3 regions of the Allobosea sp. BE125 genome follow, and region 1 is predicted to be linked to each of the others. Evidence: predicted binding sites of a transcription regulator. Region 1 holds the regulator's gene; each other region holds the start of a gene.
What was found. The regulator LexA, encoded in region 1, represses DNA repair genes until DNA is damaged. The targets are predictions, from matches to a motif close to TGTTCNNNNTGTGTTCNG.

Region 1 (3,273 bases):
CCGCGCCGCCATCGCCATGGCCCTGGCCGCTGCGCCCACTCTGGATCGCCGCCAGCGGCACCGTCATCACGACCCTGCTGGCGACGGCGGCGACGGCTCCGTTCGGCGCCTATCATTTCCAGACCTTCAATCCGTTCGGGCTGCTCGGCAATGCGCTCGCCTTGCCCTTCGTCTCGCTGTTCGTCATGCCGGCTGCGGTGTTCGGAGTGCTGGTCTACCCCTTCGGCCTCGACTGGCCGGCCTGGTGGCTGATGGGCGCCGCCTCCGAGGTGGTGCTGCGGCTGGCCCACTGGGTCGCGGCGATCGACCATTCGACGCTGATCATTCCCGCCTTCGGCGAGGCCGCGCTGGTCTGCCTCGCCATGACATTGCTCTGGCTGACGCTGTGGAGCACGAAGCTTCGGCTGCTCGCCATCGTGCCGCTGGTGATGGGTGTCACGGTTGCGGCCAAGCCGGACCGGCCGGATATCGTCATCGAACGCGACGGTTCCGGTCTCGTCGTGCGCGGAGCCGACGACCGTTTCATTCTGGCCGGCCGGCCAAGCAGCTTCGTGCTGCAACAATGGCTCACCGCCGATGGCGATGGGCGGCAGCCCACGGATGCGAGCCTGCGCCAGAATGCGGCTTGCGATACGCAAGGCTGTGTCGTCACTGCCCGCAATGGCCGCCGCATCGCCTATGCGAAAGACCGGCTCGCCGTCATCGAGGATTGCCTGCGCGCCGATCTCGTCGTCACGCCGATACCCTGGTCGGCTCCCTGCGCAGCGAAGCTGGTCGACCGGACGGCCCTGAGCCGCGACGGCGCGACCTCCCTCATCGGCACTGCAGGCGGCTGGCGTATGGTCCAGGCAGAACGGAAGGATGCCGATCGCCCTTGGATGCGCAAGCGCGCGGTGACAAGCCCAAGGCCCGCGCAGCCGCCCCCGACGCGGCAGCCGGAGAGGAACGATACGGGTGATGTGGCAGCCGAGCCCGATCGGCTTCAGTAGCGCCGCATCAGATTGACCAACCGGCCCTGGATCTTGACCCGATCGGGGCCGAGCACACGGGTTTCATAAGCCGGGTTTGCGGCTTCAAGCGCGATTGACGAGCCACGTTTGCGCAGGCGCTTCAGCGTCGCCTCCTCGTCATCGATCAGCGCCACGATGATGTCGCCGGTATTGGCCGTGTCCTGCCGGCGGATGACGACGGTGTCGCCGTCGAGAATGCCGGCATCGACCATCGAATCGCCACGCACCTCAAGCGCAAAATGTTCACCGGTGCCGAGCATGTCCGCCGGCAGCGCGACACTATGGCTGCGGCTCTGGATCGCCGAGATCGGCGTGCCGGCGGCGATCCGCCCCATCACCGGAATTGCGATCGTGGCCCGCGCATCCTCTTCGGGACTGGGCGCCGGGCGCGCCTTGCCGAGGCCGCCGCCCTGGCCAAGCCCGCCTTGCACGATGGAGGGGCTGAAGCGCGCCCGCCCGCCCTGTGGCATGCCGACGCCATCGGGAAGCTTGATCACCTCCAACGCGCGGGCGCGATTGGGCAGCCGGCGAATGAAGCCGCGTTCCTCCAACGCCATGATCAGGCGATGAATGCCGGATTTCGAGCGGAGATCGAGCGCGTCCTTCATCTCGTCGAAGGAGGGCGGCACGCCGCTTTCACGCAGGCGTTCCTGGATGAAGCGGAGCAATTCGAATTGTTTGCGTGTCAGCATGGTCCCCGCCAGCGCCCGCGGCGCGAATTCGAAACAAATCACGAACATCATACACGTTCGTGTTGTGTTCCGCAAGCAAGTCCAGAGCCGGACCCGATCAGATTGCATCGCAACCCGATCGGATAACGCTTTCTCTAGCGGAGGCGGATGATCCGGCAGGGCGCGCCTTCTTTTGCCGGCTTTGCATGGGCCGGGCGAATGACCAGCGCCCGAGCACGTGCCAGATTGCCCAGCATCGAGGAATCCTGCTTGGCGAAGGGGCTGGCGAGCCAACCGGCCTCGATGTGCTGAAGATCGGCGCGCAGATAATCCTCGCGTTCATCATTAGCCGGCATATCGATTCCGAGGATCGCCGGCTCGCTGCGGTCGCGCGCGGGATCGGGCATGCCGAGCAGCGCCTCGATCAGCGGTGCCACGAACAGATGCCCGCAGACGATCGACGAGACCGGGTTACCGGGCAAGCCTACGGCGACCATGGCCCCGAGCCGTCCCATCATCATCGGCTTGCCCGGCCGCATCGCGATCTTCCAGAAGCCGAGCTCCATGCCCTGGCGCTTCAAGGCCTCCTGCACAAGGTCATGCGCCCCGACCGAAGCGCCGCCGAGCGTGATCAGCACGTCAGCGCCGGCTGCTCGCGCCCGCTCGATCTTGGCGGCGAGATCAGGATGATTGTCGCGCGCGATGCCGAGATCGAAGGCCGTTCCGCCGAGCTCCTCGACGATCGCCGCCAAGGAATAGCTGTTCGAGGCGACGATCTGGTCGGGCCCGACCGTTTCGCCCGGCAGGACGAGCTCGTCTCCGGTCGCCAGGATCGCGACCAGAGGCTTGCGTCGAACCGGCAGGGCAGGGTGTCCGGCTGCTGCCGCGAGGCCGAGTGCAGCACTGTCGAGCCGGCGTCCCGCCGGGAGGAGGAGGTCGCCTTTGCGGAAATCGAGCCCGGCGGGGCGGACGAAACGCCCCGGCTCAGCCCCTTCGCGGACGCGGATGACCGCGCTGCCGACACCGTCGGCATTCTCCTGGATCAGGATCGTATCGGCACCGTCGGGCATAGGCGCGCCGGTGAAGATGCGAATTGCCTCGCCGGCGCCGACCGTCCCTGCAAAGGCGCGCCCGGCCGCCGATTCGCCGATGACACGCAGCTCATTTGCCGGCGTAAGATCTATGGCTCGGGCCGCGTAGCCATCCATGGCGGAATTGGCGAAAGGCGGCTGCGTCCTGAGCGCGACGATATCGGCGCCCAAAACGCGCCCGGCGCAGGAGGCGAGCGGAACGGTCTCGACGGGCGTGGGCGCGGGAACGCTGTCGAGCAGCGCCTGCAGTGCGACCTTGACCGGGGTCAGGCTCATGCCGGCTGCCCCGCCTCGTAGACGCCGGATGTCCCGCCGGATTTGTGTACCAGCCGAATGCCCTCGATATGCATCGCGCGATCGACCGCCTTGACCATGTCGTAGACGGTGAGACAGGCGACACTGACGGCGGTGAGTGCCTCCATCTCGACGCCGGTCTGGCCTTTCATCTTCACCTCGGCGCGCACGCGCACGCCGGGCAATGCCTCGTCGATCGTGAGATCG
Region 2 (3,273 bases), on a different contig from region 1:
CATCCTCCCGGCCCAGCGTGCGCCTGAGCCGGACCGCCAGATCCTCGCCGAAACGGGCGGACAGGACCATGGAGGGCCGCTCGGCCAGGTCCCCCACCGATTTCAGCCCGGCCCGGGACAAGGCGATGACGGTCTCGGCGCCGATCTCCAATGCCGCCACCGGCAACGGGCGGATCATGGCCTCGTCCTCGCCCGGCGGCACGATGCCGCCCGCGCCGAAGCGGGAGAGCGCATGCGCCGCCTCCGGCGTCCCGGCGATCGCGCTGCGCTGATGGAGCCCGCCTGCCCGCAACCGCTCAGTGAGCAGCGCCCGCAGCGCCGCCTCGCCACCGAAGAGATGGGCGCAGCCGGTGATGTCGAGCAGCAGGCCATGAGGCGGGTCGAGCGCGACCAGCGGCGTGAAACGGTCGCAGAAGGCGGCCAGCCGCTCGATCAGGCGCTGATCGACCTGCGGCTCGGCCTCGACCACGATGAGGTCCGGAATCCGGGCGCGCGCATCGGCGAGCGTCAGCCCGCGCGTGAGCCCGAGCCTGACGGCGTTCTGGTCGCAATCGACCAGCCGGAGCGCGTTGCGCACCGTCTCGACCACGACCAGCGGCGGCTCACCCCGCCCGCCGGAAGCCGGGACCCCGCGCTCCCTCCTCAGCCGGTCCGTCGGCAGGAAAGGGAACCAGAGGGCGAGATAGCGGCGCGACATCCTGTGTTCTTCCCTGGTTGCCGGCTGTCTCATGGAAGGCAGGTCTTGCATGGAAGGCAGGGTTTGCCTGGAAGGCAGCTCTCTCGTGGAAAGATTGTCGGTCACGGTCCCACTCCACACGCCACTCACGCTCACCCAGGCCGCCGCGATCGCGCAGCAGCCGGAGGCTGAAAGCCGGATCGCCCGGCGCATTGGCCTCCAGGGCTCGCGACGGCAAAGCGCGCACCAGCCAACGGGTCCGGGCGGCGCTGGCATCCTGCCGGGCGCTCGCACGCAGCAGCACCGTCGTGACGCCGGACGCCTCCGCCGCCAGCGCCAATCGCCGGCTCGCTGTCAGATCGAACAGGCGCGGCTCGCCCCAGGGTTCGATCAGCACCGCCCCCAGCGCCGAACAGCGCGCGGCCTCCGCGCCGGCCCGCAGCACGTCCTGCGCATCGCGCGCCCGCACCAGAAGGATGCGCGCAGGGTCGAGACCGAGCTCGGCCAGCCCCGGCGGGTGCAAACGCCCGGTCTCGGCATCGAGAACATCCTGCCTGACCCAGAGGACCTGGCGCATCTGCGCCGCCCGGATCGTCAGCCCCACGGCGAAACCCGTCGCCGCAGCGAGGTCCGCCGTTCCCGGCGCATAAACCTCATGCAGCGCCGCGCGCGCGATGCCTCCGCCCAGCGGCTCATCAAGAGCAGGCACGCCGAAGCTCACACGCCCGACCGCAGCCGGCGCGGTGCGCAGCGCCGCTTCGGCAAGGCTGCGCCGCAGATCGGCCAGGGCGAGAGGGGCGGGTTTCGGGTTCATCGGGATACGTGTTCTCTCTTTGTTCTTATATAGAACGTGCTCCGCGCGAAGGCGAGTCGCTTGAGCGAGAGGCTGAAGATCGTCCGAAATTCCTCAGCCCTCATCCTGAGGCTCCCGAACCTCCTGGAACATCCTTCGAGACGCCGTTTCGCGACTTCTCAGGATGAGGGCTTAACTCAAAATCGCCCCTTGGGTCCTGCCGCCTGCCCTTTGAGCCGCAGCCGTCACGGCTTCGGGGCAAGCTAATTCTTGGGGGCAAGCGAGTTCGGGTTGAAGGCTCCGCCGAAGGGTGAGGGATTGCTCGACGGTGGCAGCGCGGCCGGAGGCGCAGGCTGGGCCGGCGGCGCCAGCGAATTCGGATTGAACGCGCCGCCGAAGGGGGACGGGTTGTTGGAGGGTGACGGTATTGCCGGCTGCGCCGGGGCCTGCTGCTGAATGCGGTTGCGCTGCTCCTGCATCAGCCTTTCCTGCACTTGCTGCTTCTCCTGCAGGATCGCGGCGCGGCAAACATTCGCGTCGACGCGGCTTGCCGACCAGGTGATGAAGCCCGTCACGCCGAGGAGCAGAACGAAGACCGCGCCCGGATGCGTCAGCAGGCGCGAGAGCGGGTTGGCGTAGAGCCGGGACTGGCCGGCCTTGCCGCTGCGCAGAAGCTCCTGGCGGCGGGTATGGGCCTCGCTGACCATAGCCCCGACCAGCGTCACCGCGATGATGATGACGGCAAGCGCCGAGAGCGAAGGGTCGGTGCCGAGCCTGACCTTCGAGGCCAGCGCCGTGGTGAAGGTGTTGCCGGAGAGGATGGTGAAGACGGTGGTGTTGTAGTTCTCGAATGAGGCCAGGAAGGTGATGAAGGCGGCCGAGCCCAGCGCCGGCTTCATGAAGGGCAGCAGGATCTTGCGGAAGGCCTGGCCCGGCGTCGCGCCGAGATCGAGCGCGGCTTCCGTCAGCGTCGGGTCGAAGCGCTGAAGCCGGGCGTTGAGGACCAGCATGGCATAGGAGGCGATGAAGGCGACCTGCCCGAGCAGCGTCAGGAAGAAGCCGTTGTAGAAGACCGTATCGTAGCTGGCTCCCACCCCGCGCCCGACAAAACTCCAGAAGACGATGGTCGAGATGCCGAGCACGACGCCGGGGATCAGGATCGGCGTGATCAGCACGGCGTAGAGCCCGGCCCGCAGGCGCGGGCCGATATCGGCAAGTGCGAGCGCACCCGCCAGCCCGAACGGCACCGCGATCGCGACCACCGCGACGCCGATCGCGAGGCTGGTCCACAGCCCGCTCATCAACCGCTCATTGCGCACCAGCACGCCGAACCAGTCGGTGGTGAAGCACTCCCACGGCACCACCCTGGGGAAGGCCGAGGAGTTGAAAGCCGTGATCACCATGATGATCAGCGGGCCGAACAAGAACAGGAAGAACAACAGCGCGTAGCTGAATGCGAAAAGGCCGCCGCCTGACCCACGCGTCATCGCCCGATCGCTCCGATCGAGACCTTGAAGACGCGCATCATCAGGAAGACGAAGGCGAGGCAGACGCCGAGCAGGATGGTGGCGTAGGCGGAACCGCGCTGCCAGTCGCCGGCATCGTTGAACCATTGATAGATGATCTGGGTGAACCAGAGGTTCGACGGGCCGCCGAGGATCTGCGGAGCCGCCAGCGCCCCCGCCGTCAGCATGAAGACCATGGTCGCGCCCGACGCGATGCCGGGCTTGGCGACCGGCAGCACCACGCGCCAATGCACCCGCCACCAGCTCGCGCCCATGTCGCGCGCCGCCTCGATCTGGTT
Region 3 (3,273 bases), on a different contig from region 1:
ATGTCGCACGGAGGGATGCGTCGGTTCGGCCTTCACCATGGCGGACATGCGCTGTGAGGCGCCGGCAATCAGTGGCGCGATCAACGCGGCTTCCGGCAGGTTCCGCCAGTACTTCTCCGGCATCTCGGCCTTCATGGCTTTGATCTTCAGTCGCGCTGGATTGAAGATATTGGCGTAATAGGTCCGCCAATACTCCTCCATGGCGTCTTCATGGGGAGCATCGGGCCTGGCAGCGCCTTCGGCGACCTGCAGCGTCGTGCCGTCCCAATGCAGCGAGGCCAGTGGCGTCAGGATTGCCCACCGCATCGATGAAAATCGGTTCACGAAAAACGCTGAGACACGCCGGACAATGAAATGCTCGGGCTCGAACCAGGCGACGAACATCGTCCCGCCCACGGCGTCGCGAACCTCCCTGAACCGGACGAATGCGGTCATCTTGTGCAGGTCGCGCCTGACCGTGCGCGCCATCGCGTTGAGGCGGTGGACGTCGGGATCTGTCACGACCTTCAGCAGATCGGGCTCCTGCCTCAGGCGCAGCAACAGCCGATAGAGCAGACCGAACCGCTCGGGATCGCGATGGCAGACGACCTGCTCGGCGAGATCGGGAAATTCGCGCGGCACGGTGAACCGCACATGCTGATCGTGCGCAAGGTCGTCGACGGCCTGGCCATCGAACAGGTCCAGCGGCTCATCGCCGACATGCCAGACGATGTCACCCGCCGGAATCTCCCACTGCGCCAGCACGCGGGCCTGCCGCCGCCAGCCTTCGAAATCCGCGGGCTCGGCGAGACGCGCGACGAACATTCAAAGCAGCGCCAATTGTCGAGGCTGCGGTGCGAGATGCAGCTTCAGTCGCTCGCTGTCGAGCAAGGCACCAGGCCGCCAGTCCTCGGTCACGATGAAGTTGCGCAGCACACGCAGCGAGCGAGCCAGCCGCGCGACATCCTCGAGCCGCAGCCTGCGGAACCGTCGCATGTCCAGGATACCTTTGACGCTGCGCGTTCCCAGCCCCGGCACGCGCAGCAGCGCCTCGCGATCGGCCCGGTTGACGTCCACCGGAAAGCGCGAGCGGTGGCGCAAGGCCCAGGCCAGCTTTGGGTCGACCGTCAGGTCGAGCATCTCTCCGGAAGCGTCGTCGAGAATCTCGCCGACCTCGAAGCCATAGAAACGCGTCAGCCAGTCGGCTTGATAAAGCCGGTGCTCACGCATCAGCGGCGGGTCGCTGAGCGGTAGCTGCGCCGACGAATCCGGGATCGGGCTGAACGCCGAATAATAGACCCGCCTCAGCCCGAAGCTGCCATAGAGCTGGGCGCTGCGTTGCAGGATGACGACATCGCTCGCGCCATCGGCGCCGACGATCAACTGCGTGCTCTGGCCCGCCGGCGAGAAGCTGGGCGCCTTGCGCGAGACAGCGCGCTCCGCCTTGCTCTCGTCGATACGCAGTTTCAGCGAGCCCATCGCCGCGCTGATGTCCCGCGACTGCTTCTCCGGAGCGAAACGCTTGAGCGAGGTTTCGCTCGGCAACTCGACATTGACCGAAACCCGGTCGGCGTAGAGCCCGGCCTGCGCGACGAGGTCCGGGCTCGCGCTCGGGATCAGCTTGAGATGAATGTAGCCGCGGAAATCATGATGGTCGCGCAGCATCTGCGCGACCCGCACCATCTCCGCCATGGTGTAGTCGGGCGAGCGGATGATGCCCGACGACAGAAACAGTCCTTCGATGTAGTTGCGCCTGTAGAAATTCAAGGTGAGGTCGACCACCTCCTCGACCGAGAAACGTGCGCGCGCGACATTGCTGGACGAGCGGTTGATGCAGAAGATGCAATCGTAACTGCAGAAATTGGTCAGCAGGATCTTCAGCAGCGAGATGCAGCGACCGTCGGGCGCATAGGAGTGACAAATGCCCGAACCGGTCGTCGATCCGATGCCCTTGCCCCCGACAGAGTTGCGCTTCGTCGTGTTGCTGGACGCGCAGGACGCATCGTATTTCGCGGCGTCGCTCAGTATTTCCAGTTTCTGCATGACCGACAGCTGGGCCAAGGAAAGCTCCCTATGTTCATGATTTGTTCTATAGCTTGAATTCCCGATCGCGCTGGCGGTTCCCGCCAAGACCAATTGTCGCAGGGCTGTTCAGGCAGAGGCTGGAGTCGAACCTCCGGATTCCGCCCGCCTGACCACGTCTGTAACGCGGTAATCAAGGCCGCCAGCTCGCGTTTTGTGCCCGGCACCCCGGACGAAATGCCGAACGTCGGCAGCCTTGCGCGCCTTGCGGTGTTCGGACCTCGATCGAGGGGCCTTGCTGCATCCCTCGGATACGAGGGAGTGCGTCCTGCAATTCTCGATGCCCGGATTCCACCAACCGAGGCTCTCGCCACGCCGGCCAGCACACTCCCCACCGCCCAACAAAAAAGCCGCCCATTCCGGGCGGCTTCGCTTGATGGTCACGAGGGTATCGCTCAGACGAACTGGCCGAGCCCGGGAATGGCGCCGACGATCGCGCCCATCGTGTCCTCGCCCGCCTTCTCGCGGCCGACCGCGAACATCTCCTTCGAGACCGACTGGATCTGGCCCATCGAGAGGCCGGCGCCCATCAACTGGCCGCCGAGCGCCATGACGCCGCCGCCACCGCCCATCAGGCCGCCGACCATGCCCATCAGCCCGCCCTTGGCGCCGCCCTCGGCATCGGCGAGCTCCTGCGCGCCGGGCAGGGAGGTCATCAACTGGCCGATCTCGGCCGGCGGGCCTTCCTTCTGCAGGAAGGCGAGAATGATGCCGATCGCCTTGCGGGCGAGCTCTTCATTGAGGCCGGAGGCCGCGATGATGCGGGAGATCAGTTCGTCCATGGGTCTTGTCCCTGTCTTTGGTGGTGCGGCATTCTTGATGGCACGATGCGGTTGCGCGATAGTTCACATATTAACAATCTAATCAAGCGGGCAGGGGCTTCCGTCAGAGCTATCGCATGTGCCCCCACAGCCCTCATCCTGAGGAGCGCTTCCACAGGAAGTGCGTCTCGAAGGATGCTCCAGAAGGCGTTTCCGGAGCAAACTGGAGCATCCTTCGAGACGCAGCCTTCGGCTGCTCCTCAGGATGAGGGCTCAAAAAACCAAATGCGATTCCCCTGAGGCTTCCGCCGGCTGGCGCGTTTCGCTACACCCTTGCCCTGACTTTTCGATAACACAACAGGCGGACGGCATGGCGAAAGCAGATCTCGTGGTGGAAGATGGCGCTATCCTGATCGGCAAGAGCTGGAAGGCCGAGAACCTCCTGCTCAAG

Region 2: J2Y55_RS14715 (ImuA family protein) is a predicted target of LexA. The motif match lies at 1,500-1,517, and genes of this name have one in related genera.
Region 3: J2Y55_RS19540 (putative DNA modification/repair radical SAM protein) is a predicted target of LexA. The motif match lies at 2,054-2,071, and genes of this name have one in related genera.

What each region holds. Positions count from the first base shown of each region.
Region 1 is NZ_JAVDTY010000002.1:121,030-124,302, reverse strand. Features, by position in the region: gene J2Y55_RS05880 (ComEC/Rec2 family competence protein) at 1-989, shown strand, start outside; gene lexA (transcriptional repressor LexA) at 983-1,702, opposite strand; gene J2Y55_RS05870 (molybdopterin molybdotransferase MoeA) at 1,837-3,048, opposite strand; gene moaC (cyclic pyranopterin monophosphate synthase MoaC) at 3,045-3,273, opposite strand, start outside.
Region 2 is NZ_JAVDTY010000005.1:416,516-419,788, forward strand. Features, by position in the region: gene J2Y55_RS14710 (Y-family DNA polymerase) at 1-697, opposite strand, end outside; gene J2Y55_RS14715 (ImuA family protein) at 603-1,490, opposite strand; gene J2Y55_RS14720 (ABC transporter permease) at 1,733-2,956, opposite strand; gene J2Y55_RS14725 (ABC transporter permease) at 2,953-3,273, opposite strand, start outside.
Region 3 is NZ_JAVDTY010000009.1:23,312-26,584, forward strand. Features, by position in the region: gene J2Y55_RS19535 (UdgX family uracil-DNA binding protein) at 1-804, opposite strand, end outside; gene J2Y55_RS19540 (putative DNA modification/repair radical SAM protein) at 805-2,022, opposite strand; gene J2Y55_RS19545 (DUF2267 domain-containing protein) at 2,457-2,843, opposite strand; gene J2Y55_RS19550 (helicase HerA-like domain-containing protein) at 3,193-3,273, shown strand, end outside.